4 regions of the Stenotrophomonas sp. YJH_SMC_133 genome follow, and region 3 is predicted to be linked to each of the others. Evidence: predicted binding sites of a transcription regulator. Region 3 holds the regulator's gene; each other region holds the start of a gene.
What was found. The regulator FliA, encoded in region 3, starts transcription of late flagellar genes. The targets are predictions, from matches to a motif close to TAAAGTTTNNCNNNCNNNGGCCGATAA.

Region 1 (7,737 bases), on a different contig from region 3:
GGCCGGCCCGACCCTGCAGTTGTATTCGGACCGTCGCGCGCGCGATGTCGGCGACCTGCTGACCATCACCCTGCTGGAGAACACCACCGCGCAGACCAGTGCCAATACCGCCACCAACAAGGAATCGAACCTGAGCCTGGGCACGCCGTCCATCCTCGGTGCGCCGGTCACCCTGGGCGGCAAGGACATCCTCAGTGCGACGGCCAAGGGCGCACGTGACTTCACCGGCAAGGGCAACAGCGCGCAGAGCAACCGCCTGCAGGGCAGCGTCACGGTGACGGTGATCCAGCGCCTGCCCAACGGCAACCTGGTGGTACAGGGGCAGAAGAACCTGCGCCTGAACCAAGGCGATGAACTGGTGCAGGTGCAGGGCATCGTGCGCCCGGGCGACATCAGCCAGGACAACACCATTCCGTCCAGCCGCGTGGCCGAAGCCCGCATCGTCTACGGCGGCCGCGGCCCGGTCGCGCAGTCCAACGCGATGGGCTGGCTGAGCCGCTTCTTCAACTCCGGCCTGACGCCGTTCTGAGTATGGCCATGAAACTCTTCTCCTCTTCTTCCTGGCAGCGACGCATGACGTCGCTCTGTTATGGCGTGTTCATGGTCTTCGCCGTGGTGGCCCCGGCCAGCGCCGAACGCATCAAGGACCTGGCCCAGGTCGGTGGCGTGCGTGGCAATGCGCTGGTGGGCTACGGTCTGGTGGTGGGCCTGGACGGCAGCGGCGACCGCACCAGCCAGGCGCCGTTCACCGTGCAGAGCCTGAAGAACCTGCTCGGCGAGCTGGGCGTGAATGTTCCGCCGAACGTCAATCCGCAGCTGAAGAACGTGGCGGCGGTGGCGATCCACGCTGAACTGCCGCCGTTCGCCAAGCCGGGCCAGCCGATCGACATCACCGTGTCCTCGATCGGCAACGCGGTGTCGCTGCGCGGCGGTTCGCTGCTGATGGCCCCGCTGCGGGGCGCCGATGGCCAGATCTATGCCATCGCCCAGGGCAACCTGATCGTGGGTGGCTTCGGTGCGCAGGGCAAGGATGGCTCGCGGGTTTCGGTGAACGTGCCCAGCGTCGGCCGCATTCCCAATGGCGCCACCGTGGAGCGTGCCCTGCCCGACCCGCTGGCCAATGGCGGCGAGATCACCCTGAACCTCCACAACAATGACTTCACCACGGTCTCGCGCATGGTCGCTGCGCTCAACAATGCGTTCGGCGACGGTGCGGCGCGTGCGGTCGACGGCGTGACCGTGGCGGTTACCGCGCCGAGCGATCCGGGCGCACGCATCGGCCTGCTGGCGCGCATCGAGAACCTGGAACTGACCCCGGGCAGCGCTCCGGCCAAGGTGGTGGTCAATTCGCGTACCGGCACCGTGGTCATCGGCCAGCAGGTGCGCGTGGGACCTGCCGCGATCTCGCACGGTTCGCTGACCGTGACCATCCAGGAAAACACCAACGTCAGCCAGCCCAATGCGCTGTCCGGCGGCCGTACCGTAGCCAGCCCGCAGTCGACCATCACCGCCACCAACGACGGCAGCCGCATGTTCAAGTTCAGCGGCGGCACCACCCTGGACGAGATCGTGCACGCGGTGAACGCCGTGGGCGCAGCACCAGGCGATCTCATCGCGATCCTGGAAGCCCTGAAGCAGGCCGGCGCATTGAGTGCCGAGCTCGAGGTGATCTGATATGCGCATCAATCCCGCATTCGATCTGCACCCGGCACAACAGAACGATCCGGCGAAGATCGACAAGGTCGCGCGCCAGCTGGAAGGCCAGTTCGCGCAGATGCTGGTCAAGAGCATGCGTGACGCCAGCTTCGGCGACTCGCTGTTCCCCGGCGAAAACAAGATGTTCCGCGAGATGTACGACCAGAAGATTGCCGAGGCGATGACCCGCGGCAAAGGCCTGGGCCTGTCCGGCATGATCAGCCGGCAGCTGTCCGGCCAGGCCGCCGATGGCCCGGCGCTGGATACCCGCGTGGACCCGGCCAAGGCCAGCCGTGCCTATCAGCTCAATGCACCGGCCAAGCCGGCACCGTCGCTGCCGCTGGAAGACGGCAGCCAGGCCGTGCATTTGCTGCAGCAGATGGCCGCCGGCGCCCAGTCCGGCGCACACGCGGCGGTTGCACCGATGGAACAGGCGCTGGACCTGATCGCCGGGCGCGAAAGCAGCAGCATGCACCGCTCGCTGGGTACCGAAGATCCGTACATCGGCGGCCTGCAAGGCGAGGACTGGGCTGCCAACAGCGACCAGTGGGCGGCCACCGCCAGCAACCGCGGCACGGCCATCAGCCCGGCCGATGCAATGGCGACCCGTACCGCCGTCGCGCAGCTGGGCGAGCACACCCCGGAAGGCTTCGTCGCCAGCATCTGGCAGCACGCGCAGCGTGCGGCCAAGGAACTGGGCGTGGATGCCCGCGCCCTGGTCGCCCAGGCGGCGCTGGAAACCGGCTGGGGCAAGCGCCACATCAAGCATGCCGACGGCAGCACCTCGCACAACCTGTTCGGCATCAAGGCCAATGGCTGGAACGGCCAGCGCGCCGTGGCCGGCACCCACGAGTACGTCGATGGCGTGCGCCGCAACGAGACCGCCAGCTTCCGTGCCTACAGTTCGCCGGCCGAGAGCTTTGCCGACTACGTGCGCCTGCTGAAGACCAGCCCGCGCTACCAGCAGGCCCTGCAGGCCGGCACCGACGTGCAGGGCTTCGCCCGTGGCCTGCAGCGCGCCGGCTATGCCACCGACCCGCGCTACGCGGCCAAGATCGCCGCGATCGCCGGCGGACCGACCATCGAGCGCGCCGTCAGCGCCGTGGCCGATGCCGGCTCGCGCCTTGGCCAGACCTTCGCCAGCACCGCAACCGCGGCGCTGGGTATCACCCGTCGTTGAGGAACCCCATGTCCAGCGTACTTTCCACCGGTACCGGTGCCCTGCTCGCCTTCCAGCGTGCGTTGGCGACCACCAGCCACAACGTGGCCAACCTCAATACCCCGGGCTACAGCCGGCAGAAGGTCAACTTCGCCACCGCTGATCCCCAGAACTACGGCTACGGCACGGTCGGCAACGGCACCCGCATCACCGACATCCGCCGTACCGCCGACCAGCTGGCGATCTCGCGCCTGCTCGACAGCAGCGGCGAGCTGGCGCGCCTGAAGCAGCTCTCCGGCATGGCCGACCGGGTCAATTCGTTGTTCTCCGACGCGGCAACCAACGTGTCCGGCGTCTGGTCGAAGTTCTTCGATTCGGTCAGCGGCCTGTCCTCCAATGCCGCCGGCACCGCCGACCGCCAGAACATGCTGGATGGTGGCAAGGCGCTGGCCAACCGCTTCGTGCAGCTCAACACGCACCTGAACAACCTCAACAGCGAGGTCAACAACGGCCTGCTGGCCGGTGCCACCGAGGTCAACCGGCTGGCGCAGGAGATCGCGCAGATCAACGGTGCGATCGGCACCAACATCGCTACCGCCGCACCGGACCTGCTCGACCGCCGCGATCAGCTGATCACCCAGCTGATCGGCTACACCGGTGGCACGGCGGTGATCCAGGACGGCGGCATCATGAATGTCTACACCGCCGGCGGCAACGCACTGGTGGTGGGCACCACGGCGACCAAGGTCACCACCGTGGCCGACCCGTACCAGCCCGAGCGCCTGCAGCTGGCGCTGGAAACGCAGGGCAACACCATCCGCCTCGACCCGAAGGCGGTCGGTGGCCAGATCGGCGGCCTGCTGGAATTCCGCGACACCGTGCTGACGCCTGCCCAGGCCGAACTGGGCAAGCTGGCGGTAGGCCTGGCCGAGAGCTTCAACCAGGTGCATCACCAGGGCGTGGACCTGTATGGCCAGCTGGGGGGTGACTTCTTCAACATCGGCAATCCACGCGTCACCGCCAACAATGCCAACACCGGCACCGCCAGCCTCAGCGCCAGTTACGGCGACCTCGGCAAGCTGGACGCGCAGAACGTGGTGCTGCAGTTCGATGGCACCAACTGGAAGGCCAGTCGTGCCGACACCGGTGCGAACGTTCCGCTGACCGGCACCGGTACGGCCGCCGATCCACTGGTGATCAACGGCGTCAAGCTGGTGGTCGGCGGTACCCCGGCGGCCAACGACCGCTTCCTGCTGCAGCCGACCGCAGGCGTGGCGGGCAGCATGGAAGTGGCGGTCACCGATCCCTCGCGCATCGCCGCTGCTGCGGCAGTGAAGGGCGCGGCGGCGACGTCCAACACGGGCACCGGCAAGCTGAGCGGTGTCACCGTCAGCGATTCGACCAACGCCAACCTGCGCAATCCGGCCGCGATCGTGTTCACCTCGGCCACCACCTACACCATCGATGGGGGCCCGCCGCAGACCTACACGCCCGGCCAGACCATCAGTGCCAATGGCTGGAGCTTCGTGCTGGACGGTGCGCCGAAGGTCGGCGACACCTTCAACATCACCCCGACTCCGGCGGGCTCGTCGGACAACAGCAACGCCTCCAGGCTGTCCAAGGTGGAGAGCGCCAAGGCATTCAACAGCGGCACGGTCACCCTCAACGGCGCCCTGGGGGGCCTGACCACCCAGGTCGGTGCAGCCGCCCGCTCGGCCGAGTATTCGCTGGAAGCGCAGCTGGTGATCAATGACAAGGCGCAGGAAGCACGCGATGAAGTATCCGGCGTCAATCTGGACGAAGAGGCGGCCGACATGCTTCGCCTGCAACAGGCCTACCAGGCAGCCTCGCAGCTGATCTCCACCGCCGACAGCATGTTCCAGACCATCCTGGGAGCCGTCCGTCGATGAGCAGCCGTATCTCCACAAGCATGATGTTCAACCAGTCCGTGTCGCTGATGATGGCCAAGCAGGCCAAGCTCAGCCACCTGGAGCAGCAGATCGCCACCGGCAGCAAGATCGTCAGCGCCAAGGACGATCCGGTTGCCGCTGGTGCGGCGGTCGGGCTTGACCGCAGCCTGGCCGCACTGGACCGGATGAAACTGAATGCCGGCAACGTGCAGAACCGACTGGGCGTACAGGAAAACACCCTGGCCCAGGTCAACGACCTGATGGCGCGCGTCAACGACCTGACCATCCAGGCCAGCAATCCGGCGCTGGGCGCCGCCGACAAGAAAACGCTGATCACCGAACTGAACCAGATCCGCGAGGGCCTGTTGTCGCTGGCCAACGCCGACGACGGCACCGGCCGCTACGTGTTCGGCGGCACCAACGATGGCGATCCGCCGTTCGCCAAGATCAATGGCAAGGTGGTCTACCGTGGCGACCAGACCCAGCGCCAGATTGAAGTCGGCCCCGATACCTATGTGCGGGATGCCCTGCCCGGCAGCGAGATCTTCATGCGCATTCCTACCGGCGACGGCTTCGTCGATGGTGTTGCCGCGGCCGGCAATACCGGCAACGGCGTGCTGACCAACATCACCCGCGATGGCAGCGACAGCTGGAACGGCCAGTCCTTCAGCATCCGCTTCACCGCCGCCGACCAGTACCAGGTACTGGACGGCGCTGGCAACGTGACCGGCACCGGCACGTTCAAGGCCGGTGACAACGTGGAAGTCAACGGTGTCCGCCTGCAGATCACCGGCGCACCCGCTGCCGGTGACAGCTTCAACGTGAAGCCGGCCACCAGCCGCGACATCTTCGACACCATGGACAAGCTGATTGCCGCGCTTGATGCCGACACCGGCACCACCGCCAAGATGAGCGCGCAGCAGAACGAACTGCAGAGCGCCCTGCGCGATGTGGCCCGTGCGTCGGAACGGATGATCGATTCGCGCGCGGCCGGCGGTGCGCAGCTGAAGGCACTGGACAATGCCGCCGACATGCGTGAAGCCAACAGCGTGACCCTGAAGACCACGCTGTCGCAGATGCGTGACCTGGACTATGCCGATGCACTGAGCCAGTACCAGCTGCAGAGCACCGCGCTGCAGGCGGCACAGACGATCTTCTCGCAGATGCAGTCGATGTCGTTGTTCAACAAGATCCGCTGACGCATCTCCTGCGTCACCCCTGAAAGGCCGCGATGCCCTGCATCGCGGCCTTTTTCGTTTCTGCGTGCCCGTTCCGTCGCGCTCGCCGGGCGTGGGCTGGCGCTACCGGAAACGTGCTGCACGCATTTTCCGTGATTGCCCATCAAGCCCGGCCCTGCCCCGCCGATACCTTCATCAGCGCTGGTTGGGCATGCCCAACCGCCCTTTCCGGGGTCGCCTTCACGCCCAGCCAGGGCTGGAAAACCCGGGAAAAACAGCCTCCGGCACCGAATTGCAGCATCGACGGAATTCACGGCTAAAGGTTGTTGACAAAGCGCCGTTATTCATTTGGCAACAGCGAAGCACACAGCCACACAAAAAAACAGGCGGCGCTTCGTTTCATTCACCAACGGGTTCCATATAAGAGGAGACGACCCCATGGCACAGGTAATCAACACCAATACGATGTCGCTCAACGCTCAGCGCAACCTGAGCACCAGCGGCAGCTCGCTCGCTACCACCATCCAGCGCCTCTCGTCCGGCCTGCGCATCAACAGCGCGAAGGACGACGCGGCCGGCCTGGCCATCAGCGAGCGCTTCACCACCCAGATCCGCGGTCTGGACGTGGCCATCCGCAACGCCAACGACGGTATCTCGCTGGCCCAGGTCGCCGAGGGTTCGCTGAGCGAAGTCGGCAACAACCTGCAGCGCATCCGTGAACTGGCCGTGCAGTCCTCCAACGCCACCAACTCGGCCAGCGACCGCAAGGCCCTGCAGGCTGAAGTGACCCAGCTGGTCTCGGAAGTCGACCGCGTGGCCAAGCAGGCTGACTTCAATGGCACCAAGCTGCTGGACGGCTCCTTCACCAGCCAGCTGTTCCAGGTCGGCGCCAACGCCGGCCAGGCCATCGCCATCAACAGCGTGGTCAACGCCAAGGCTGATTCGCTGGGCGCGGCAACCTTCGCCAACGGCTACACCGGCACCAGCCTGGCCGCCGCCGACAAGGCCACCGCCGACACCACCTACTCCGGCCTGCAGATCTCGGTGACCCCGCCGGGCGGCACCGCCACCACGGTCACCATCAACGACTTCACCGTGAAGGCGGGCGAATCGATCACTTCGGCCACCTCTGCCGCGATCAACAACAAGCTGGGCGAAACCGGCGTCATGGCCTCGGTCAATGCCGGTGTGATCAGCCTGGCCTCGGTCAAGGACGGCCAGACCTTCACCCTGGGCGTCAGTGCCGCAACCCCGCCGGCCGGCGCCACCGCCGCGACCATCGCCGGCCTGGGCCTGACCGAAACCAGCACCAACGGCGGTCTGCTGACCGGCGCCACGGCCAACTTCGTCAAGGACCTGAACGTCACCACCGCCGAAGGTGCGCAGAAGGCGCTGTCGATCGTCGACAAGGCCCTCGAGTCGGTCAACAGCGTGCGCGCCGACCTCGGCGCGATCCAGAACCGTTTCACCTCGGTGGTGGCCAACCTGCAGACCTCCTCGGAGAACCTGTCCGCATCGCGCAGCCGCATCCGCGATACCGACTTCGCCAAGGAAACCGCCGAACTGACCCGCACCCAGATCCTGCAGCAGGCCGGTACGGCCATGCTGGCCCAGGCCAACCAGGTACCGCAGAACGTGCTCAGCCTGTTGCAGCGCTGACATGAGCCGCCCCCGGGGCACGTCGGGGGCGTCTAACCCAACTCACGTGCAACCGCTCAAGGACCTCTCCTCATGGCACAAGTCATCAACACCAATACGATGTCGTTGAATGCTCAGCGTAACCTGAGCACCAGCG
Region 2 (7,737 bases), on a different contig from region 3:
GTCAACGGCCTGATGTCCGAGGTGATGGAGGCTCATCTGCGCGAGGAGTTCGGGCAACCCGCAGCCTCCGATGAACAACGCGCCGAACGCGTGCGCGACATGAGCGCGTTGATCCGCTCGTACCTGAAATAAACGATGGCGCAACATGGCGCCGCCCATCCTGTCATTGCCTGTCTCTGGAGAGTCCACCCATGAAATCCCGTGCCGCCGTCGCCTTTGGTCCCGGCCAGCCGCTGCAGATCGTCGAGATCGACGTCGCCCCGCCGAAGGCAGGCGAGGTGCTGGTGAAGATCACCCATACCGGTGTCTGCCACACCGATGCGTTCACCCTGTCCGGCGATGACCCGGAAGGCCTGTTCCCGGTGGTGCTGGGCCATGAAGGTGCCGGCATCGTGGTGGAGGTCGGCGAGGGTGTGACCAGCGTCAAGCCCGGCGACCACGTGATTCCGCTGTACACCGCCGAGTGCGGCGAGTGCCTGTTCTGCAAGAGCGGCAAGACCAACCTGTGCGTGGCCGTGCGCGCCACCCAGGGCAAGGGTGTGATGCCCGATGGCACCAGCCGCTTCAGCTACAACGGTGAGCCGCTGTACCACTACATGGGTTGCTCGACCTTCAGCGAGTACACCGTCGTTGCCGAAGTCTCGCTGGCCAAGATCAACCCGGACGCCAACCCGGAACATGTCTGCCTGCTCGGCTGCGGCGTCACCACCGGCATCGGCGCGGTACACAACACCGCCAAGGTGCAGGAAGGCGACAGCGTGGCCGTGTTCGGCCTCGGTGGCATCGGCCTGGCGGTGATCCAGGGTGCACGCCAGGCCAAGGCCGGCCGCATCATCGCGGTGGACACCAACCCGTCCAAGTTCGAGCTGGCGCGCGAATTCGGTGCCACCGACTGCATCAATCCGAAGGATTTCGACAAGCCGATCCAGCAGGTCATCGTTGAAATGACCACCTGGGGCGTGGACCACAGCTTCGAGTGCATCGGCAACGTCAACGTGATGCGCGCGGCGCTGGAATGCGCGCACCGTGGCTGGGGCCAGAGCGTGGTGATCGGCGTGGCCGGTTCGGGCCAGGAGATCTCCACCCGTCCGTTCCAGCTGGTGACCGGGCGCAAGTGGATGGGCACCGCCTTCGGCGGCGTGAAGGGCCGCAGCCAGCTGCCGGGCATGGTCGAGGATGCGATGAAGGGCGATATCGAACTGGCTCCGTTCGTCACCCACACCATGGACCTGGACAAGATCAACGACGCCTTCGACCTGATGCATGAAGGCAAGTCGATCCGTTCGGTGGTCCACTACTGAGCCGCGTCATGGGCTGGTTCGATGCCCTGCGCCGGCCGCGTGCGGAAGACCCGCGCGCGGCCCTGGTGGTGCCGATCGAGCAGGCGTTGCGTGCGCTGGGCTGGGTCGACGGCGAGGTGGGACCACCGCGTGCGGTGACTTCGGCCTTCGGCAGCGACGATGGCATGCCGTTCGAGCAGTGGCTTGCGCAGGTATTCCTGCCGCGCCTGCACGAAGCCCGCGCCGACGGCCAGTGGCCACCACGCAGCGACGTGGCGGTGGCGGCGTATCGCAACCTGGACGGCCAGCCTGGCGTCGAATCATTGCTGCGCCTGCTGGCACAGCTGGATGAACGGATCAACCAAGGCATCCACGCCGGGCGTGGATAACCCGACCAAGGTCGGCATCTACCAGAAGCACGCGTGCGCTGACGCGCCGCGCAGGAGAGCACCATGGAACGCATTGAACACCGCGCATGTTTTGGCGGCTGGCAGGACGTCTACCGCCATCATTCGACCACGCTGGGCTGCGACATGCAGTTCGCCGTGTACCTGCCACCGCAGGCGGAAACACAGAAGCTGCCGGTGCTGTACTGGCTGAGCGGCCTGACCTGCACCGAGCAGAATTTCATCACCAAGGCCGGCGCGCAGCGTTATGCGGCCGAGCACGGTGTGATCATCGTCGCGCCCGACACCAGCCCGCGCGGTGATGACGTAGCCGATGCCGAGGGCTACGACCTGGGCAAGGGGGCAGGGTTCTACCTCAATGCCACCCGCGCACCGTGGGCGAAGCACTACCGCATGCATGACTACGTGGCGCAGGAGCTGCCGGCGCTGATCGAGGCGAACTTCGCGGTGACCAACGCGCGCGCGATCAGTGGCCATTCGATGGGCGGCCATGGCGCGCTGGTGATCGCGCTGCGTAACCCCGGGCGCTATCGCAGCGTGTCGGCGTTTTCGCCGATCGTCGCGCCCAGCCACGTGCCGTGGGGGCAGAAGGCCTTCCATGCCTATCTGGGCGACAACCCGGCCGACTGGGCGCAATGGGATGCCTGCGAGCTGATCGCTATGGCTGACGAGCGCCTGCCGCTGCTGGTCGACCAGGGCGAGGCGGACGAGTTCCTGCAGACCCAGTTGCAGCCGCAGCGCCTGCAGCAGGCCTGCGACGCCGCCGGCCATCCGCTGACCCTGCGCCTGCAGCCCGGCTACGACCACAGCTACTACTTCATCGCCAGCTTCATCGGCGAGCACATCGCCCACCACGCCCGCGCCCTGCAGGGCTGAGGGCTTTCCGGTAGCGCCGGCCGCTGGCCGGCAACCTGCAGCCCTGTGATTCATTGGGTTTGCCGGCCAGCGGCCGGCACTACCATCGCGGTGCACTCGGAGTGTCGTTTTGCCGCAGTGGATCACGCCGCTGTGGCGTGCCGGCGCGCTATCGTGCGCGTAGACGGCCTTGCGGATCGGGGGGATGCATGCCGGTAGTGCTGGCGCTGCTGTATGTGCTGTGCCATGGCCTGGTGCTGGCCCTGTGGCCTGGCCCCGCCGGGGTAGGCTCCTTCGTTTTCCTGACCGGCGCACCGCTGCTGGCCGCCGCCGCGTGCCTGGTGCGGGCGCAACGTGACCGCGCCGCTCTGGGCTGGCGTTCTACCGCGATGGCACTGCTGCTGTGGGCCGGCGGCATGACGTTCAACATGGTGGATGCGCTGGGTGCCGGCCGGGCTGACTTCACCCCACGCGTCAGCCTGTTGTTGTACGTGCTGTATGGCGTGCCCCTGGTGTTCATCCTGGCGCGGGCACGCCGCGAGCGCCTGAGCATCAGCCTGATCGACGCGGCGATGGCGGCGCTGCTGGGTGTGCTGTTCTTCGTGCACACCGCATCGTTCGCCGCCCGTGTCGAGGTCGACGCCCATGCGATGTCCAACATGCAGCGCATGTTCGACATCCAGAACCTGTGTATCGCCGCGTTCGCCGTGGTGCGATGGCTGGCCGGCGACGTGCCCGAACGGCGCAGGTTCTTCCGCGCACTGGCGCTGTACGCGATGGCCTATCTGCTGGTGGCCTACTACATCAACCATTACACGTCCGACGATGCATTCGGTGCGTTCAACGATCTGCTGATTGACATACCTTTCCTGCTGATCGCCTGCCTGGCGCTGGACACGGCGCCGGACGCAGGCACAACGCCGCACCCGCGGCTGGCGAGGACGGTGCAGGCCGCCGGTCCGATCATCCTGCCATTGCTGCTGCTGGTGGTTGGCACGCTGGTGGTCGATCATGCGCGGCCGTTGGCCGTTGCCGGCTTCGTCGTAGCCACCCTTGGCTTCGGCCTGCGCAGCGTCCTGCTGCAGACCGATCTTCTGGAACGCCAGGCAGCACTGGATCAACTGGCGCGGCAGGATGGCCTGACCGGCGTGGCCAACCGCCGCGAGTTCGACGCACGGCTGACGTCCGAGTGGAATCGCGCACGGCGCAGCGGCACCGAGCTGGGCCTGCTGCTGGTGGATATCGACCACTTCAAGGCCTTCAACGACCAGCACGGCCATCCAGCCGGTGATCGTTGCCTGCAAGCGGTGGCCGGGGTGCTGAAGGCCATAGCCGGTCGCGGTGGTGACAGCGTTGCGCGTTATGGCGGTGAAGAGTTCGCCGTCATCGTGCCCGGAAGCCCGTTGTCGGGCGTGCTGGCGCTGGCCGAGCGGCTGCGCGAAGCGGTCGAAGCGCTGCCATTGCCGGAAGGCCCGGTCAGCATCAGCGTCGGCGTGGGTTACCTGCATCCGCCGGCTCTGGCCAGTGCCGATCAGTTGCTGGCAGACGCCGATGCCGGCCTGTATGCCGCCAAGCGGGCTGGCCGCAACCAGGTGATCCTGCATGCGCACGTGCTGGATGACGAGGGCAGCACGCACGGAACGATGGACTGCTGAGCAGCTCTCTGCATGCGATCACACGGGGGGCGCGACGGCTTATCGCTGCCGCAACCAGCCGGTCGGATCGAGCAGCCTCAGCCCGACCGGTGACAACGAGCGCTGCCGCAACGGCAGGTTTGCCGCCTGCACGGCCATCGCACAGCGTGCCAGTTGCCGGCGCAAGGGTGCCAGCGTGTCGTCTTCGCGGGGCCGCGCATGCCGCCATTGTGCGATGCGCAGCAGGCAGACCAGCAGGTCCAATTCGCTGGCGGCAATGAAGGGAGAGCCGGCCGGCAGCAGATCGATCGGAGCGGCGGGGGTGGCCAGCAGCGGCAGCAGGCCGATGAAGGCGTCGCATCCCTCCTGGCCAAGCCCGAGTCCGCTCAGCTGGGCAAGGCCATCGGCCTGCAGATCGGGGTCGCGCAACTGCCGTATCGCGCCCAGCAGCGCCTGTTCGCCGCGGCCGAACTGTCGACCGAAGGCGCGGTAGTTGACCCGGGTGGGAAACAACGGGGAACGGGAGGCCATGGTGGCTAGGGCTGTGGGTCGCGGGTTTCCACCAGCACCGGACAGGGCGCGTGGTCGATGGTCCATTGCCCGATCGAGGGTTCGAACAGGCGTTCCAGCCGGGACAGGTGGCGGTGGCCGATGACGATCAGGTCGCACTTCAGGCGCCGGGCCTGCTCGCTGATCACTTCGCCCGGGTCGCCGGAGGGAATCTGCGCGATGGCGTCAATGCCGCGTTCGCGCAGCTCGGCCAGGGCTTCGGCCAGCACCGCTTCGGCCCGCGAGCGCTGGCGGGCGGCTTCCGGGTACTCGATGCGGTCGGCTTCGCTGGCATCGGCCGCCAGCGCGAATTCGGGGTCGAGCACGCACAGCAGGTGCAGGCGGCTGTGGGGGCCGGCGATGGCGGCGGCCAGGTCGAGCACGCGTGCGTGCTGGGGGCCACCATCCAGGGCGACCAGCAGGGTATTGAACATGGATGTCTCCTTGGCAGGCCGGGGATGGTCGCCGATGTCACCGCGCGCACCCATGCCGTGCGCGGCAGTCAATGAATGCGTCGAACGCAATCCACCGTGGTTGCAAGTGCCGTAAAGTCATCTGATTTACTGGAGACTGTCATGCCCCTGCCGGACCTGAACCTGTTGCTGGCACTGGACGTGCTGATTGACGAATGCAGCGTGGCCGCCGCCGCGCGCCGGATGAACCTGAGCGCGCCGGCGATGAGCCGTACCCTGGGCCGGATCCGCAACGCGCTGGGCGACCCGGTGCTGGTGCGTGCCGGCCGCGGTCTGGCGCCCACGCCCCGCGCCCTGCAGCTGCGCGAGCAGGTCCGCGATGTGATCGAGCAGGCCCACCGCGTCTTCAACGCCGGTCGTGAAGTGGACATGCGCGTGCTCGAGCGGACCTTCAGCGTGCGTGCCAATGATGTGTTCGTCGGGGGGTTCGGCGGACGCCTGCGCGAGCTGTTCCGCCAGCAGGCGCCGCGCGCAGTGCTGCGCTTCGTGCCCGAGGGCGATACCGATGACGATGCGATGGCGCAGGGCCGGATCGACCTGTACATCAGCACGGCCGGCAAGCATGCGCCCGATACCAAGGTGCAGAACCTGTTCAGTACCTCGTTCATGGGCGCCGCGCGCGAAGATCATCCGTTGTTCGATGAGGAGATCAGCGCCGAGCGTTTTGCCGCCTGCGACCACATCGCGGTGTCGCGCCGCGGCCTGCCGCGTGGTCCGATCGATGATGATCTGGCCGCGCTGGGCCTGCAGCGGCGGGTGGCGCTGATCAGCCCGACCTTCCACGGCGCGATCTTCGCGGCGGCCGAATCGGACCTGATCCTGCCGCAGATGCCGAGCGTGATGCTGGAGCGGATCGTCAGCATGCGCCTGCCGCTGCGCCTGTTCCCGCTGCCGATCCCGGTGCGGACCGCCGCCATCGTGCAGGCCTGGCATCCACGCCTGGACAACGACGCCGCCCACCAGTGGCTGCGGCGCTCGATCAAGACCATGTGCGAAAGCGCAGGGGAGGCCCCGCGCTGACATCTGCATGCGTGCGCCTGGCGCACGCCTGGGATGCGGGTTGCGCCATTTTTCGCAGGGTACCGGCTCCCTAGACTGCGCTCCCCGGAGTTTCACTGAGCGCATTCCAATGACCCCCAACATGCCGTGCACTGCACGGATAGGTGCCCGGCGATGAGTACGCCGGCCGCCGCTGTCCCGGCCGCCGCAGCGCCCCGTCCTGCCGCCGCCCCCGGGCTCGATCGCCGCATTCTGGTCGGCCTGTGTGGCGTGCTGCTGGCGGTGCTGGTGTCGGGCTTCAACGAGAACATCACCAAGGTCGCCCTGGCCGACATCCGTGGGGCGATGGGTTTCAGCGTCGACGACGGCAGCTGGATCGTCGCCCTCTACAGCGCGATGTCGGTCAGCGCGATGGCCTTCGCACCGTGGTGTGCCGCCACCTTCTCGCTGCGCCGCTTCGCATTGGCGATGATCGGTGGCTTCATGGTGCTGGGCGTGCTGTGCCCGCTTGCCCCGAACCTGCAGGTGTTCCTGCTGCTGCGCGCGCTGCAGGGTCTGTGCGGTGGCGCGCTGCCGCCGCTGCTGATGAGCGTGGCGCTGCGCTTCCTGCCCCCGGGCATCAAGCTGTACGGCCTGGCCGGCTACGCACTGACGGCGACGTTCGGCCCGAGCATGGGCACGCCGCTGGCCGCGTTCTGGGTCGAGCAGGTGGGCTGGCACTGGGCGTTCTGGCAGATCGTGCCGTACTGCCTGGCCGCCATGGCGATGGTCGGCTGGGGCCTGCCTCAGGACCCGCTGCGGCTGGAACGCTTCGCCCAGTTCGATGGCGTCGGCCTGCTGCTGGGCCTGCCGGCGCTGGTGCTGCTGGTGCTGGGCCTGGTGCAGGGCCCGCGGCTGAACTGGTTCGACTCGCCGATGATCACGCTGATGATCGGTGGCGGTGCCGGCCTGATGGTGCTGTTCATGATCAATGAATGGTTCCACCCCTTGCCGTTCTTCAAGCTGCAGCTGCTGGCCAACCGCAATCTCAGCTACTCGCTGGTGACGCTGGGCGGCGTGCTGTTCGTGCTGCTGGCAGTGATCTCGATCCCGTCCGGGTTCCTGGCCAGCGTGCAGGGCTACCGGCCGCTGCAGACCGCACCGATGCTGCTGTGGGTGGCGCTGCCGCAGGTGATCGCGCTGCCGCTGGTGGCGGCGCTGCTGAACATCCGCGCGGTGGACTGCCGCTGGGTGCAGGCCACGGGCCTGGCGATGCTGGCGCTGGCCTGCTGGCTGGGCTCGCACCTGGACGTGGCCTGGATCCGCGACAACTTCCTGTGGGTGCAGCTGCTGCAGGTGTTCGCGCAACCGATGGCGGTGCTGCCGCTGCTGATGCTGGCCACCGGCGGCCTGGCGCCGCAGGACGGCCCGTTCGCCTCGGCCTGGTTCAACACGGTCAAGGGCTTCGCTGCCGTGCTCGCCGGTGGCGTGCTGGATGCCGTCGCCCAGGGCCGCCGTCATTTCCATTCCACCGTGCTGGTCGACCGCCTTGGCGAGCAAC
Region 3 (7,737 bases):
GGCCCTGCTGGCCATGGTCGTGGTGCCGCTGGCCGCGCCGGTGCTCGATGCGCTGTTCACCTTCAACATCGCCATCTCGCTGATGGTGCTGCTGGCGGTGGTCTACGTGAAGCGCCCGCTGGACTTCACCATCTTCCCGATCGTGCTGCTGATCACCACCATGCTGCGGCTGGCGCTGAACGTGGCGTCCACCCGCGTGATCCTGCTCAACGGCCAGAACGGCCACGATGCCGCGGGCAAGGTCATCGCCGCCTTCGGCGAATTCGTGATCGGCGGCAACTATGCGGTCGGCATCGTGGTGTTCGCGATCCTGACCATCATCAACTTCGTGGTGATCACCAAGGGCGCCGGCCGCGTCTCGGAAGTGACCGCGCGCTTCATCCTGGACGCAATGCCCGGCAAGCAGATGGCGATCGACGCCGACCTCAACGCCGGTTTGCTGACGCGTGAAGAAGCCAAGCTGCGCCGCGAGGAAGTGCGCGAGGAAGCCGACTTCTACGGCGCGATGGACGGCGCCAGCAAGTTCATCCGCGGTGACGCCATCGCCGGCATCCTGATCCTGTTCATCAACATGCTCGGCGGCCTGGCCGTGGGCGTGCTGCAGCATGGCATGCCGTTCGGCGAAGCCGCTGCCACCTACACCCTGCTGTCCATCGGTGACGGCCTGGTGGCGCAGCTGCCGGCCCTGCTGGTCTCCAGCGCGGTGGCGATGCTGGTGACCCGCGCCTCGCGCTCGCAGGACATGGCCCAGGCGATGACCGGCCAGGTGTTCGGCCAGTACCGCGCGCTGGCGATCACCGCCGGCATCATCGGCGTGGTCGGCCTGGTGCCGGGCATGCCCAACGTCGCTTTCCTGACGCTGGCCGCGATCCTCGGCTTCATCGCCTGGAAGGTCTACCGCAAGGGCAAGGCCGCAGCCACCGACCCGGCAGCCGCCGGCAATGACGCGGCCGCACTCAACGCACTCGGCCGCCCGGCGGCACCTGCGCCGACCGCCGAACTGAGCTGGGACGAACTGCGCCCGGTCGATCCGCTGGGCCTGGAGGTCGGCTACCGGCTGATCCCGCTGGTGGACAGCAACCAGGGCGGCGAACTGATGGCGCGCATCAAGGGCGTGCGCCGCAAGCTGACCCAGGACGTCGGCTTCCTGATTCCGTCGGTGCATATCCGCGACAACCTGGAACTGCCCGCCAACGGCTACCGCGTGCTGGTGCACGGCGTGCCGGTGGCCACCGCCGAGATCCACCCCGACCGCGAACTGGCGCTGGACCCGGGCAGCGCGCTGGGCACCCTGGAGGGCATTGCCGGCAAGGATCCCGCGTTCGGCCTGGATGCCACCTGGATCCAGCCGCACCAGCGTGCCCAGGCTGAAACGCTGGGCTACACCGTGGTCGACCCGGCCACCGTGGTGGCCACCCACCTCTCGCACCTGATCCGCGAACATGCGCCGGAACTGCTCGGCCACGAGGAAGTGCAGCACCTGCTGGCCAACCTGGCCAAGAGCGCGCCCAAGCTCGTCGAAGATCTGACGCCGAAGGCGCTGCCGCTGTCGGCGGTGGTGCGCGTGCTGCAGAACCTGCTGGTGGAGCGCATCCCGATCCGACAGCTGCGCAAGATCGCCGAGGCGCTGGTCGAACACGCGCCCAGCAGCCAGGACCCGGCGGTGCTGACCGCTGCCGTGCGCACCGCGCTGGGCCGCTTCATCGTGCAGGAGATCGCCGGAATGTCGGCGGAGCTGCCGGTGTTCACCCTCAACCCGCAATTGGAACGTGTCTTGCAGGAGTCCACGCAGGGCAACGGCGCCGCGCTGGAACCCGGACTCGCAGAGCGACTGCACCAGAGCCTGGCCGAATGTGTCAGCAAGCAGGAAGCGCGAAACGAGCCGGCGGTCGTGCTGGTACCGGGCCCGGTGCGCGCCGCGCTGGCGCGCCTGGTCCGCCACAGCGTTCCGTCGTTGTCGGTCCTGGCCTACAGCGAGGTGCCGGAGGACAAGCGCCTGAAGCTGGTCGGAACGATCAGCTGACGCCGCCCACCGATGCGCCAGAAAACAGACACCACCTTCGAACCAACGCAACATACAGATACCAAGGGGAACCCGCACCGTGCAGACCACCGACCACCCGAGTTCTCCGACCGCCACCCCGCCGTCTTCGTCCCGTGACCACAGCATGAAAATCAAACGATTCGTCGCCGCCGACATGCGCTCGGCCATGAACCTGGTGCGCAAGGAACATGGTCCTGACGCCGTGATCCTGTCCAACCGCCGGATCGAGGAAGGCATCGAGATCGTCGCCGCGGCCAACTACGACGAGAGCGCCGTGCAGCGTGCACTGGAAGCCTCGCGCCGTGATGTCGCACCGCCGCCGGCACCCAAGCCGCGCACCGCCGCCGACGCGGTGATCGCCGCGGTCACCCGCCGCCGCAGCAGCACCCCGGCGCCGGAACCGGTCGCCGCCACCACCTCGGCGGTGGCCGCCCTCGCCCGTGCGGCCGTTGGGGCCACCGGCCGTACCCTGGACAGCGCCGACGAGATCGTGCCGACCCGTGGCAGCACTGGCTTCGCCGCCACCCTGGCGCGCGCCGCCGTCAACGAACCGGCGCTACCCGAACAGAGCTTCGCCCCGTTCGCCGAGGCCATCGTTGCACCGGCCGCTACCGTGCCGGCCAACCGCGCCCGCTTCCAGATCGACCCGCCGCACGACATGCATCACGAAAGCGTGGCCCCGGCCGTGCAGCCGCCGCCGCTGCCGACCGCTGCCGTGACCGAAGCGCAGCCCGGGATCGCCGCCAGCGAACCGGCAGCGGTCGAAGCCGCCGGCGAAGCCAGCCCGGCCCCCATGCTGGCCCCGGCACCGACGCTGACCGTGGTTGCCCAGGACGACGCCGAGATCCGCCAGCTGCGCCAGGAAGTGGCCGGCATGCGCCAGGTGATCGAGCGCGAGATGAACCGCTTCACCGACGAGCGCCTGCGTGGCAGCCCGGTGCGCGCCACCGCGCTGGACCTGATGGACGAGTACGGTTTCGACGCCGGGCTGGCCCGCGACGTGGCCATGCAGATCCCGCTGGAGACCGAAGCCCATCGTGGCCGCGGCCTGATGCTGGGGCTGATCTCGCGCAAGCTGCCGATCGCCCCGGTCGACCCGCTGGAAGAAGGCGGCGTGATCGCCCTGGTCGGCCCGACCGGCGCCGGCAAGACCACCACCATCGCCAAGCTGGCCTCGCGCTTCGCCGAGAAGCATGCGCCGCGCGACGTGGCCCTGGTGACCACCGACACCACCCGCATCGGCGCCCGCGAGCAGCTGTACGGCTACGGCCGCCAGCTCGGCATCGCGGTGCACGAGGCCAACAGCGGCACCGACCTGGACCAGCTGCTGGAACGCCTGAAGGACTACAAGCTGGTGCTGATCGACACCGCCGGGCTGGGCCCGCGCGACCGCGCGCTGGCCGCGCAGCTGCAGTGGCTGCGCGCCGCCCGCCAGGTACGCACCCTGCTGGTGCTGCCGGCCAACACCAGCTTCGGCGACATGGACGAGGTGGTCCGCCGCTTCGGCGCCGCCAACCTGCAGGGCCTGGTGTTGAGCAAGCTGGACGAGACGGGCCGCTTCGGCAACGCCCTGTCAGTGGCCGTGGACCACGCCCTGCCGATCACCTGGGTGACCGATGGCCAGGACGTTCCGGACGACCTGCACCGGGCCAGTGCAGCCAATCTTGTACTTCGCCTTGAAGATTTGCGCCGAGCGGCCGATATGCCCTGCAACCCGGAGTTGAACCATGCCGTCGCGTGAGTACGCCAAGCTGACCAAGACCTTCCCGCTGTCGGCCACCCGCAGCGAGCCGCTCGGCCCTGTGCGCACCATTGCCGTCACTGGCGGCAAGGGCGGCGTGGGCAAGACGAATGTGTCCGCCAACCTGGCGGTGGCACTGGCCGGGATGGGCAAGCGCACGCTGCTGCTGGACGCCGACCTGGGCCTGGCCAACATCGACGTGATCCTGGGGCTGAACCCGACCTTCACGCTGGCCGACCTGGTCGCCGGCCGCTGCTCGCTGGACGACGTCATCGTCGAAGGCCCGAACGGCGTGCTGGTGGTGCCGGCCGCGTCCGGCCGCCGGCACATGGCCGAGCTGGCCCCGGCCGAGCACGTCGGCCTGGTCAACGTGTTCTCCGAGCTGGAACGCGAACTGGACATCATGGTGGTGGACACCGCCGCAGGCATCACCGACGGCGTGCTGACCTTCTGCCAGGCCGCGCAGGACACCGTGGTGGTGGTCTGTGACGAGCCGGCCTCGATCACCGACGCCTACGCGCTGATCAAGGTGCTGTCGCGCGAACGCGGCGTGGACCGCATCCAGGTAGTGGCCAACATGGTGCGCGACCCCAACGAGGGCCGCGTGCTGTACGAAAAGCTGACCCGCGTCTGCGAGAAGTTCCTCGCCGATGTCTCGCTGAACTACCTGGGCTGCGTGCCGCAGGACGACTGGCTGCGCCTGTCGGTGCAGCGCCAGCAGCCGGTGGTGAAGGCCTACCCGTCCAGCCCGGCCGCGCTGGCGATCACCGAGATCGCGCGTCGCACCGCACGCTGGCAGGCGCCGACCGAACCGCGTGGCGGCGTCGAGTTCTTCCTCGAGCGCATCCTCAAGCAGCGCGGGGTGGCCGCATGAAAGGCGCAGCCCAGTACAGGGAAGTCCAGCGCTCGGCGGCCAACGAGGTCATCGCCCAGCATTCGGACCTGGTGCGGCGCATCGCCCACCACCTGGCCGCGCGGTTGCCGGCCAGCGTTGAAGTGGACGACCTGATCCAGGCCGGCATGATGGGCCTGATAGAAGCGTCGCGCAGCTACGACGCCGACCAGGGCGCCTCGTTCGAGACCTATGCCTCGATCCGCATCCGCGGTTCGATGATCGACGAGATCCGCCGTGGCGACTGGGTGCCGCGCTCCGTGCACCGCCGTGCACGCGATGCCGCCGCCACCATCCGCCGCCTGGAACAGAGCAGCGGCCGCGCCGCCAGCGCCACCGAAGTGGCCGCCGCGATGGAGATGCCGCTGCCCGAATACCTGCGGTTGATGGAAGACGCCGCACGTGGCCAGGTGCTGAGCCTGGAGTCGCGCATCGAGGACCAGGGCGAGCTGGACACCGTCGCCCAGGGCGGCCCGACCCCGCAGCAGGTACTGGAGCGTGGTGAGTTCGGCCGCGAGCTGGGCAAGGCCATCGGCCACCTGCCCGAGCGCGAACAGCTGGTGCTCTCGCTCTACTACGAGCAGGAACTGAACCTGAAGGAGATCGGCGCGGTGCTCGGCGTGAGCGAGTCGCGGGTCTGCCAGATCCACGGCCAGGCGGTGCTGCGCCTGCGTGGCCGGCTCAAGATTTTCGAGGCGGCGGACGCCGGCCTGGAAGAATGAACATGCCCGAGGCGGCTGCCCCCGGCCGCCCGGAATGAACAACAAAGGAACTCTGCTTTGAACAAGAACATGCGCATCCTGATCGTCGATGACTTCTCGACCATGCGTCGGATCGTCAAGAACCTGCTGGGCGATCTGGGCTTCACCAATACCGCCGAAGCCGAGGACGGGCATGCCGCGCTGTCGCTGCTGCAGAGCCAGCCGTTCGATTTCGTGGTCACCGACTGGAACATGCCGGTGATGACCGGCATCGAGCTGCTGAAGGCGATCCGTGCCGATGCCAAGCTGAAGACCCTGCCAGTGCTGATGGTCACCGCCGAAGCCAAGCGCGAACAGATCATCGAAGCCGCCCAGAACGGCGTGAACGGCTACATCATCAAGCCGTTCACTGCGCAGACGCTGGAAGAGAAGCTCGGCAAGATCTTCGAACGCCTGGCGGCCAGCGCCTGATGGATACCACGGTCGACAAGAGCGCCCTCTCCCTGCGCCTGCAGGAAGCCCTGGACGCACTCGAGTCCGGTGACGAGGCCGCCTGGCGGCAGCGCATCGACGGACTGGTCGCGCTGCGTACGCAGCCGATGATGAGCGGCCTCTCGCGGCTGGCCCGCGAGCTGGGGCAGGCACTGGGTGAGCTGCCGACCGTGCCCAGCGAGGCCGGTGAGCTGGACGACGCCTGCGCACGCCTGGACCACGTGGTGGCCATGACCGAACAGGCCACGCACCGCACCCTGGACCTGGCCGAGGAATGCCGCAGCCTGACCGAACAGCTGCGCGCTGAAGGCCTGCAGCCGGGCCAGGACGCGCAGCTCGAGCGCATCCGCCACAACCTGACCGAGATCGCCCTGACCCAGAGCTACCAGGACCTGACCGGGCAGATCATCCGTCGCGTGGTCGGCATCGTCCGCCGCGTGCACGAGGGCTTCGGCGCACTCGGCCTGCCGCCGGAACAGCATCGCACCGACCCGGAACTGGCCGGGCCGGCACTGAAGGGACTGGACCGCCACGCGGTCTCGCAGAACGACGCCGACGACCTGTTGTCGGATCTGGGGCTGTAAGCATGAGCGCGGTATCCGACGACATCACTGCCGATTTCATCATCGAGGCACAGGAAATCCTGGATCGCCTGGGCGAACAGCTGGTGTCGCTGGAGCAGGCACCGCAGGACACCGAGCAGCTCAACGCGGTGTTCCGTGGATACCACACGCTCAAGGGCGGTGCCGGCTTCCTTGGCGTCACTGCGATGGTCGAGCTGTGCCACGCCGCTGAAGAGGCCCTGGGCATCGCGCGTGCCGGGCAGGCGGTGCTGCAGGCCCACCACTTCGACGCCGCCCAGCAATCGCTGGACTACCTGCAGTCGATGCTGGACGCCGTGTCCTCCGGCACCGAGCCAGGCTATGCGCCGCCGGACCTGATCGCGCAGTTCGACATGAACGGTGGCACTGCCGCGCCGGTCGCTGCGGCCGCCCCTGCGGCAGCTGGCAGCGACCTGATCACCGACGACGAATTCGAGGCCCTGCTCGACCAGCTGCATGGCGGCAACGCACCGACCGCGGTCGCGCCGGCCAGGAAGGCCGACGACGGCCTGATCAGCGAAGACGAGTTCGAAGCGCTGCTGGACCAGCTGCACGGCGGCGCTGCGCCAGGCGCGAAGCCTGCTGCCACCGTCGCGGCGGCACCTGCCGCTGCACCGCGCCCAGCGCCCGTACCGGCGCCCGCAGCCAAGCCGGCGGCCAAGCCGATGGCCGAGGCCGAGCACACCGTGCGCGTGGACACCAAGCGCCTGGATGCGATCGTCAACCTGATCGGCGAACTGGTCCTTTCCCGCAACCGCCTGAAGACCCTGCGTGCACGCCTGCGCGACGAGGAGCTGGACCGCGCCGTATCGACGCTGGACATCGCCACTGCCCGCCTGCAGTCGGCGGTGATGCGTACCCGCATGCAGCCGGTGGGCAAGGTGTTCTCGCGCTTCCCCAAGGTCGCCCGCGACGTCGCCCGCTCGCTGAAGAAGGAAGTGGACCTGGAGCTGGTCGGCGCCGAAACCGAACTCGACCGCAACCTGGTCGAAGCACTGGCCGATCCGCTGGTGCACCTGGTCCGCAACGCCATCGACCATGGCGTGGAAATGCCCGACCTGCGCGAAGCACAAGGCAAGCCGCGGATGGGCCATGTACGCCTGTCGGCGCAGCAGGAAGGTGACTACGTCAGCATCGAGGTGCAGGACGATGGCGCCGGCATCGACCCGGAGAAGCTGCGCGCGAAGGCGCGTGAGAAAGGCCTGATCGATCCGGAAGCCGCCGCCCGCCTGAGCAGCGAGGAATGCCTGCACCTGGTGTTCCTG
Region 4 (7,737 bases), on a different contig from region 3:
TCGAAAGCTGGCTGCGCCGCGAGCTCGGCAAGCGATTCGACTACGAGTGCGTGGATGCCAAGCAGCTGCGCAACGTCGACCGCGGCATCACCCGCGAAGGTCAGGTCAAGCATCCGGGCGACCGTTTCGAGAAGGATGACCGCAGTGCGGTGGGCGACCGCCGTCGCTGGATCCTCGGTTTCAACAACCACGACAAGGTGGGCGCCTTCGAGCGCGAAGCTCAGGAACTGGCCAAGCGCATCGCCAGCTGCGAGACCGACATCGCGCGCCTGCGTGGACAGCGTGACCGCGACAACGAACGCCGCCTGGCCTGCCACGAGCTGGTCAGCATCAGCTGGAACGAGATCGACATCGCCGCCCCGCAGCAGCGCCTGAGCGACATCGAGGCCACGCTGCGCGACCTGCGCGAAGGCAATGCCGACCTCGCCAAGCTGGCCAAGCAGATCGACGCCGTGCGCGCCGACATCGAGCAGGCCCGCCGCACCTATGAAGACGTCCGCGTCGAGCGCGGGCAGCTGGTCAAGGAACGCGACCGCCTGGACCGCGCGCGCCAGCAGAGCCGTGCGCTGGTGCTGCCGAGCCTGGCCCAGGAGCAGGAAGCCGGCCTTGCCGAGCGCCTGCAGGAGCAGGGTCCGCTCAGCCTGGAAACGCTGGAAGCGCACATGCGCCAGGTCAGCAACGCGCTGAACGAGCAGCTGTCGTCCTCGCAGCAGGACCTCAACCGCATCGAGAACCAGTTGATCGGCTGCTTCCGTCGCTTCATCCAGCAGTGGCCGGAGGAATCGGGCGACTTCACCGTGTCGGTGGCCTCGGCCGAGGACTTCCTCGCACGCCTCGAACGACTGGAGCGCGATGGCCTGCCGCAGCACGAAGAGCGCTTCTTCGATCTGCTGCAGAACCAGAGCAAGAACAACCTGCTGGCCCTGCAGCGCCACAGCGCCGAGGCCCGCAAGTCGATCGGCCAGCGCCTGGACGAAGTGAACGCCAGCCTGGAACAGGTGCCGTTCAACCGCGGTACGCTGCTGACCATCGAACTGAGCGACCGCCGCCTGCCGGAAGTCGGCGAGTTCCACCTGCAGCTGCGCGAAGTGCTGTCGCAGCAGCAGACCGAGCAGCGCGAGCTGGCCGAATCGCAGTTCACCGTGCTGCGCCAGCTGGTCAACCGCCTGGGCTCGCAGGAAGGCGAGGACAAGCGTTGGCGGGAGCTGGTGCTGGACGTGCGCATGCACGTGGAGTTCATCGGCGTCGAGCTGGATGCGGAAACGCGCCAGCAGGTCGAGATCTACCGCAGCGGCGCCGGCAAGTCCGGTGGCCAGCGCCAGAAACTGGCTACCACCTGCCTGGCCGCGGCACTGCGCTACCAGCTCGGCGGTGCTGACAGCCAGCTGCCCAGCTACGCCGCAGTGGTGCTCGACGAAGCCTTCGACAAGGCCGACAACGAGTTCACCGCACTGGCAATGAACATCTTCGACAACTTCGGCTTCCAGATGGTGGTTGCCACCCCGCTGAAGTCGGTGATGACGCTGGAACCGTTCATCGGCGGCGCCTGCTTCGTCGAAATCAGCGGCCGCCACGACTCCGGCGTGCTGCTGATCGAGTATGACGAGGAAGGCAAGCGCCTGAAGCTGCCCGAGCGCAGCCGCCAGCAGGCCAACGAACCGGAAGAAGCCGAGGCCTGACCTGGCCGATTGAAGGGGAATGCCGGCCAGCGGCCGGCACTACATGGGCGGGGTTCATGACCCGATCGGATGGGGAATGCCGGCCAGCGGCCGGCACTGCCCATGGGCGGGGTTCATGACCCGATCGGATGGGGATGCCGGCCAGTGGCCGGCACTATCCATGGGCGGGGTTCATGACCTGATCGGATGGGGATGCCGGCCAGCGGCCGGCACTACCCATGGGCGGGGTTCATGACCCGGTAGTGCCGGCCGCTGGCCGGCAACCGCGTTCACGCAGCGCGGAACGTATCCCACGCCATCCGCGCGATCAGCACCACCACCAGCCCCACGAACAGCTTGCGGATGAACGGCGTGCCGCCCTTCAGCGCCAGGCGCGTGCCCACCACCGAGCCGATGATGTTGGCCGCCGCCATCGGCAGCGCGAACAGCCACAGGATGTTGCCGGTCGGCACGAAGAACGAGATCGCCGCCACATTCGTCGCCAGGTTCACCACCTTTGATGCCGCCGAGGCGCGCAGGAAATCCAGCCCGAAGAGGCGCACGAACAGGAAGATCAGGAAGCTGCCGGTGCCCGGCCCGAAGAAGCCATCGTAGAAGCCGATCGCCGCACCGATCGCCAGCGCGATCACCAGTTCGCGGCGACCGATCTCCTGCGGACGGTGCAGCGCGCCGAAGTCCTTCTTCCACAGTGTGTAGGCCAGCATCGCGACCAGCAGCACCAGCACCAGTGGGCGCACCGCGTCCTTGGGCAGCAGGCTTACCGCGGTGGCGCCGGCGAAGGAGAAGATGAAGGCCGTGCCGGCCGCGAACAACACCGGCTTCCACGGGAAGCGCACGTTGCGCGCATAGCGCCAGGCGGCCGCACCGGTACCGAACATCGAACTGAACTTGTTGGTACCAAACAGCATCGCCGGCGTCTGCTGCGGCAGCACCGTGAACAGGCCAGGCAGCTGCACCAGCCCACCACCACCGACGGCGGCATCGACCAGCCCGGCGATGAAGGCGATGACCACCAGCCACCACAACTCAGGGGGAACCAGTTCCAGCACGGCGATCAATCGATATGGGGGCGCGACAGCATACGCCTGTCCTGCACTGGTTGACCGGTGCCCCGCGTGGATCCATCCGGACAACCCGGCGACAATGTCCGCATGAGCCGAAAACCCACCGATCCCTGCCCCTGCGGCCTTCCCGCCGAGTACGCCGCCTGCTGTGGCCGTTTCCATGCCGGTGAGGCCGCCCCCGATGCCGAGCGCCTGATGCGATCACGTTACAGCGCCTATGTGCGGGGGCTGGCGGACTATCTGCGCCAGAGCTGGCATCCGGATACCCGTCCGGCCGAGTTGTCGCTGGATGATGCGCCCGGCCAGCGTACGCATTGGCTGGGCCTGACCGTGCACGAGCACACCGTCACCGGCGCCGACAGCGCCGAAGTGCGCTTCACCGCCCGCTACCGCGTGGGCGGCGGCAGCGCGGTGAAGATGGCCGAGCACAGCCGCTTCCTGCGCGTCGACGGCCGCTGGTACTACCTCGACGCGGTGTGAGCCTCAGCCGCCGCGTGCCGCCAGCACGCGCTGGCCGGCATGCGCGCGGACCTGGTTGCGGCCACCGTCCTTGGCTGCGTACAGCGCCTGGTCGGCGGCCTTGATCACTGCCGCTGGCCGCTCATCCACGCGGCTGTCTGCCAGCCCGATGCTCACCGTCACCTGCACCGTCTGCCCGCTTCCGCCGCGTCCTCGTTGCCGGCGCCCCGTTTCATCGTCGCGGCTGCGTGTGCTCCGGTCGCGCAGCTGCATGCGGGTGTCCTCGATGGTCTGCCGCAGCGCCTCGACTGCATCCACGCAGGCCGCTGCGGGACGATCCAGGAACACCACCGCGAACTCCTCGCCGCCATAGCGGAACGCCCGGCCACCATCGCCCACCCGGCCCAAGCGCGAGGCCACCAGGCGCAGCACATCGTCGCCGGTGTCGTGGCCGTGGGTGTCGTTGAACGACTTGAAGTGGTCCACGTCCACCATCGCGATGCTGTAGGTGCCGCGCGCCCGCTGCAGGGTCTCATTGAAGGCGCGGCGCCCCGGCAGGCCGGTCAGCTCATCGCGGAAGGCCATATGGAAGGACTCCTGCAGCATCGCGCCCAGCATCAGCAGCAGGGCCGCGCTGGCCAGTGCCGGCAGTAGCACCGGCTGCAGGAACACCCGTGGCAGCATCCACCACAGGCACAGCAGGGCCAGCAGCATCGCCGTGTGCAACGGGCGCGGATGCCGCCAGGCCTGCCAGCCCAGCGCGGCGGTTGCCAGAAGGAACAGCAGCGCTGGCAGCTGTGCCAGCGCGTTCCAGTCGGCCGGAATCCAGCTCCAGTGGCGGTTGGACAGCAGATCGTGCATGCCCCGGGGTTGCTGCGTGGCCAGCAGCAGGAAGATCATCAGCGCGGTGCCACTGGCAACACTCCGCAACAGCAGGTCGTGGCGGCGCCGCCCGCGCTCGGGCCACAATGCCAGGCCCGCGAACAGCAAGGGCAACCAGGCCGAAATGGCATGGAAGCGCAGCGGTGTCAGCGCCGTGACGTGGCCGCTGTGCAGGTAGCCGCCCACGTCCTGGTGCAGCAGCGCGAACATGACCGCCACCACCAGCAGCAGGCAGAGCGTACGCACCTGGTGGTAGAGCAGGGCAAGGCCGGCGCCGAGGCAGGCCAGCAGCCAGGGCAGGATGCGTTGGGCCGGACTGGCAACGTCTTCGTTGCCCAGTGCTGCCCACAGCACCACGGCAACCAGCACGGCGGGCAGCACGAACAGGTAATGCGCAGGCTGGCGGAGCGGATGCAGGGGCAAGCAGGAATTCCAGCGCGGTGACGACGCGGCCGCAGCATTGCCGTTAGCGGCGTTCGCACCGGCTTCTTGAATGCGGGATGGTCACGCATGTGAACGCGTTGACGTCGAACGATGACATCGCACTCACCCTGTTGCGCAGATGCTGCCCGGATGGACAGCGTAGCCACCGCCGTCGCTGCCCCGCAGCGCGATCTCGCCCGCCAGTACGCATGTGTGCGGAACCGCAGCATGCACCTGGCAGCCCCCCTCAGCGCCGAAGATGCCATGCTGCAGAGCATGGCCGATGCCAGCCCGAGCAAATGGCACCTGGCCCACACCACCTGGTTCTTCGAATGCTTCGTGCTGGCCGGCTTCCCACCTGCACCGGCGCATGACCCTGCCTGGGACTACCTGTTCAACAGCTACTACAAGAGCCTCGGCCCGGCGCATGCCCGGCCGCAGCGTGGGCTGCTGTCGCGGCCATCGCTGCAGCAGGTGCGCGACTACCGCCAGCAGGTCGATGCACAGGTGCAATCGCGGCTGGCGGCAGGCGACCTTGATGAGCAGGCACTGCAGCACCTGCAGTTGGGCCTGCAGCACGAACAGCAGCACCAGGAACTGCTGCTCACCGACATCAAGCACGCGTTCTGGTGCAATCCGTTGCAGCCGGCCTACCGCGAGGACCTGCAGCCTGCAACCAGCGCTGCCAGTGCGCAGGGCTGGATCGAGTCGCCCGAGCGCATCGTCACCATCGGCGCCGCAGCCTGGCCGCAGCACACCGCCTTCGCCTACGACAACGAATCGCCGGCGCATCGCGTGCTGCTCGCCGCGCACGCACTGGCCGAGCGCCCCGTCAGCAATGCCGAGTACCGCGCCTTCATCGACGCCGGCGGCTACCGCGAACCGCGCTGGTGGCTCAGCGAAGGCTGGGCGCTGCGCGAAGCCGAGGGCTGGCAGCACCCGCTGTACTGGGATGGCGCCCTGCAGCGCGAGTACACCCTGGGCGGTTGGCGCGAACTGGATCCGCATGCGCCGGTCTGCCACCTCAGCTACTACGAGGCCGATGCCTGCGCCCGCTGGGCCGGCGCGCGCCTGCCCAGCGAGTTCGAGTGGGAGGCTGCCGCCGCAACGCTGCCGCCTCGCGGTCATTTTGCCGATGACGATCGGCTGCACCCGCAGGCTGCCGGGGGCAGTGGACTGCGTCAGCTGTTCGGCGATGTATGGGAATGGACCCACAGCGCGTATGGCGCCTACCCGGGCTTCCGCCCTTTCGCCGGCAACCTCGGTGAATACAACGGCAAGTTCATGTGCGGACAATGGGTGCTGCGCGGTGGCAGCTGCGCCACGCCGCGTGGCCACGTGCGTGCCAGCTACCGCAACTTCTTCATGCCCCCGGCGCGTTGGCAGTTCTCCGGGCTGCGCCTGGCCAGGGACCTCGCATGAGTACGGTGCACGACGCACTGCAGGCGCTGACCGATCTCACCCCTGGCCGCCAGCAGATCCTCACCGACGTGGTGGCCGGGTTGTCGCGCACGCCGCGCCAGCTGCCGTCCAAGTACTTCTACGATGCGCGCGGCTCGCGCCTGTTCGAGCAGATCACGCAGACCGCCGAGTACTACCCCACGCGCACCGAGCTGGCCCTGCTTTCACGGGTACTGCAGGACATCGCCCGAAGCGTCGGGCCGCATCTGCACGTGGTGGAACTGGGCAGCGGCAGTGGCCGCAAGACCGCGTTGCTGCTGGCCGCCCTGCACGACCCGGTGGCCTACACGCCGATTGAAATCTCGCGTGCCGCGCTGCTGTCCAGCATCGACCATCTGGCCCCGGCGCTGCCCGAGGTGGAGATGCTGCCGGTCTGTGCCGACTTTACCCGTCCCGTCGCCGTACCCATGCCCGAACGCGACCCCGCGCGACGGCTGCTGTTCTTCCCCGGTTCCACGCTGGGCAACTTTGAAGGCGAGGACGCGGTCGCGCTGCTGCGCGCGATGCGCCAGACCATGGGGCGTGATGGCCTGGCCCTGGTCGGCATCGACCTGCACAAGGACCCGGCGTTGATCGAGGCGGCCTACAACGATGCGCAGGGCGTCACCGCCGCATTCACCCTGAACCTGCTGGCCCGCCTCAACCGCGAGGTCGGCAGCGACTTCGATCTGCAGGGCTTCCGTCATCGTGCCCGCTACAGCGTCGCGCGGCTGCGCATCGAGACCGATCTGGTCAGCCAGCGGGCACAGGACGTCCATCTGGATGGCCGGACCTTCCATTTCGAGGCCGACGAACCGATCCGCGTCGAATACAGCCACAAGTACACCGACGAGAGCTTCGAAGCGCTGCTGCGGCCGGCTGGCCTGCAGGTCATGCAGCGCTGGGATGCTGAAGGCCCGGCCTATGGCCTGCGCCTGTTGCGTGCCATCTAGGGCGGACGGCCAGCCGGTACCGCTTCAGGTTCAGCAGCACCGCTACCCCTAAGATGGCCGTGCAACGGCAACACGGAGGACGCCATGCCCATTCTGACCACGCTCGGCCTGGCGGCCGCTCTTGCCTCGGCGCCGACAGCGCCCGCCGCTCCTGCCGGCGACATCGATCCGGCGTTCAGCCGCTGCCTGTCGGGCCTGCAGGCCACCGCTGTGACACAAGGCATCAGTCCCGACCGTTTCAACGCGATCACCGCCGGCCTCACCCCGGACCCCAGCGTGCTCGGCCTGCTTGATGCGCAGCCGGAATTCACCACGCCGATCTGGGACTACCTGGCCGCGCTGGTCGATCGCCAGCGCGTGGCTGATGGCCGCGCCCTGCTGCAGCAGCACCGCGACCTGCTCGATCGCGTGTCGGCGCAGTACGGCGTCGATCCGGCCACTATCGTCGCGGTCTGGGGCGTGGAGAGCGACTACGGCCGCGTGTTCGGCAAGCGCCCGCTGCTGCAGTCATTGGCCACGCTGTCCTGCGCCGGCCGTCGCCAACCCTTCTTCCGCGGTGAACTGCTGGCGCTGCTCAAGCTGATCGACCGCGGCGACCTGCAGGCCCAGGGGCTCACCGGCTCCTGGGCCGGTGCCTTCGGGCATACGCAGTTCATGCCCAGCACCTATGCACGCATCGCCGTGGACGGTGATGGCGATGGCCGCCGCGATCTGGTCGGCAGCATTCCCGATGCACTGGCCTCCACCGCCAACTACCTCAAGCGCGCCGGCTGGCGCAGCGGCGAGCCGTGGGGCATGGAAGTCCGCGTTCCTGCGGGCTTCAACGCCAGCCAGGCC

Region 1: a site for FliA is predicted at 6,260-6,286, ahead of AC5P78_RS20860 (flagellin). Genes of this name have one in related genera too.
Region 2: a site for FliA is predicted at 2,617-2,643, ahead of AC5P78_RS04240 (GGDEF domain-containing protein). Genes of this name have one in related genera too.
Region 4: a site for FliA is predicted at 4,551-4,577, ahead of AC5P78_RS08290 (GGDEF domain-containing protein). Genes of this name have one in related genera too.

The regions. Positions count from the first base shown of each region.
Region 1 covers NZ_JCAFTW010000025.1:77-7,813, reverse strand. The annotation lists gene flgH (flagellar basal body L-ring protein FlgH) at 1-529, shown strand, start outside; gene AC5P78_RS20880 (flagellar basal body P-ring protein FlgI) at 532-1,674, shown strand; gene flgJ (flagellar assembly peptidoglycan hydrolase FlgJ) at 1,676-2,875, shown strand; gene flgK (flagellar hook-associated protein FlgK) at 2,884-4,764, shown strand; gene flgL (flagellar hook-associated protein FlgL) at 4,761-5,963, shown strand; gene AC5P78_RS20860 (flagellin) at 6,381-7,601, shown strand; partial or broken gene AC5P78_RS20855 (flagellin N-terminal helical domain-containing protein) at 7,674-7,737, shown strand, end outside.
Region 2 covers NZ_JCAFTW010000002.1:367,680-375,416, forward strand. The annotation lists gene frmR (formaldehyde-responsive transcriptional repressor FrmR) at 1-132, shown strand, start outside; gene AC5P78_RS04225 (S-(hydroxymethyl)glutathione dehydrogenase/class III alcohol dehydrogenase) at 192-1,301, shown strand; gene AC5P78_RS04230 (YqcC family protein) at 1,310-1,669, shown strand; gene fghA (S-formylglutathione hydrolase) at 1,733-2,563, shown strand; gene AC5P78_RS04240 (GGDEF domain-containing protein) at 2,752-4,197, shown strand; gene AC5P78_RS04245 (hypothetical protein) at 4,237-4,707, opposite strand; gene AC5P78_RS04250 (universal stress protein) at 4,713-5,159, opposite strand; gene AC5P78_RS04255 (LysR family transcriptional regulator) at 5,301-6,218, shown strand; gene AC5P78_RS04260 (MFS transporter) at 6,372-7,737, shown strand, end outside.
Region 3 covers NZ_JCAFTW010000019.1:27,369-35,105, forward strand. The annotation lists gene flhA (flagellar biosynthesis protein FlhA) at 1-2,023, shown strand, start outside; gene flhF (flagellar biosynthesis GTPase FlhF) at 2,169-3,785, shown strand; gene AC5P78_RS20255 (MinD/ParA family ATP-binding protein) at 3,772-4,659, shown strand; gene AC5P78_RS20260 (RNA polymerase sigma factor FliA) at 4,656-5,399, shown strand; gene cheY (chemotaxis response regulator CheY) at 5,457-5,849, shown strand; gene AC5P78_RS20270 (protein phosphatase CheZ) at 5,849-6,454, shown strand; gene AC5P78_RS20275 (chemotaxis protein CheA) at 6,457-7,737, shown strand, end outside.
Region 4 covers NZ_JCAFTW010000004.1:381,375-389,111, forward strand. The annotation lists gene AC5P78_RS08275 (ATP-binding protein) at 1-1,679, shown strand, start outside; gene AC5P78_RS08280 (sulfite exporter TauE/SafE family protein) at 1,949-2,728, opposite strand; gene AC5P78_RS08285 (YchJ family protein) at 2,831-3,223, shown strand; gene AC5P78_RS08290 (GGDEF domain-containing protein) at 3,227-4,507, opposite strand; gene egtB (ergothioneine biosynthesis protein EgtB) at 4,658-5,929, shown strand; gene egtD (L-histidine N(alpha)-methyltransferase) at 5,926-6,900, shown strand; gene AC5P78_RS08305 (lytic murein transglycosylase) at 6,985-7,737, shown strand, end outside.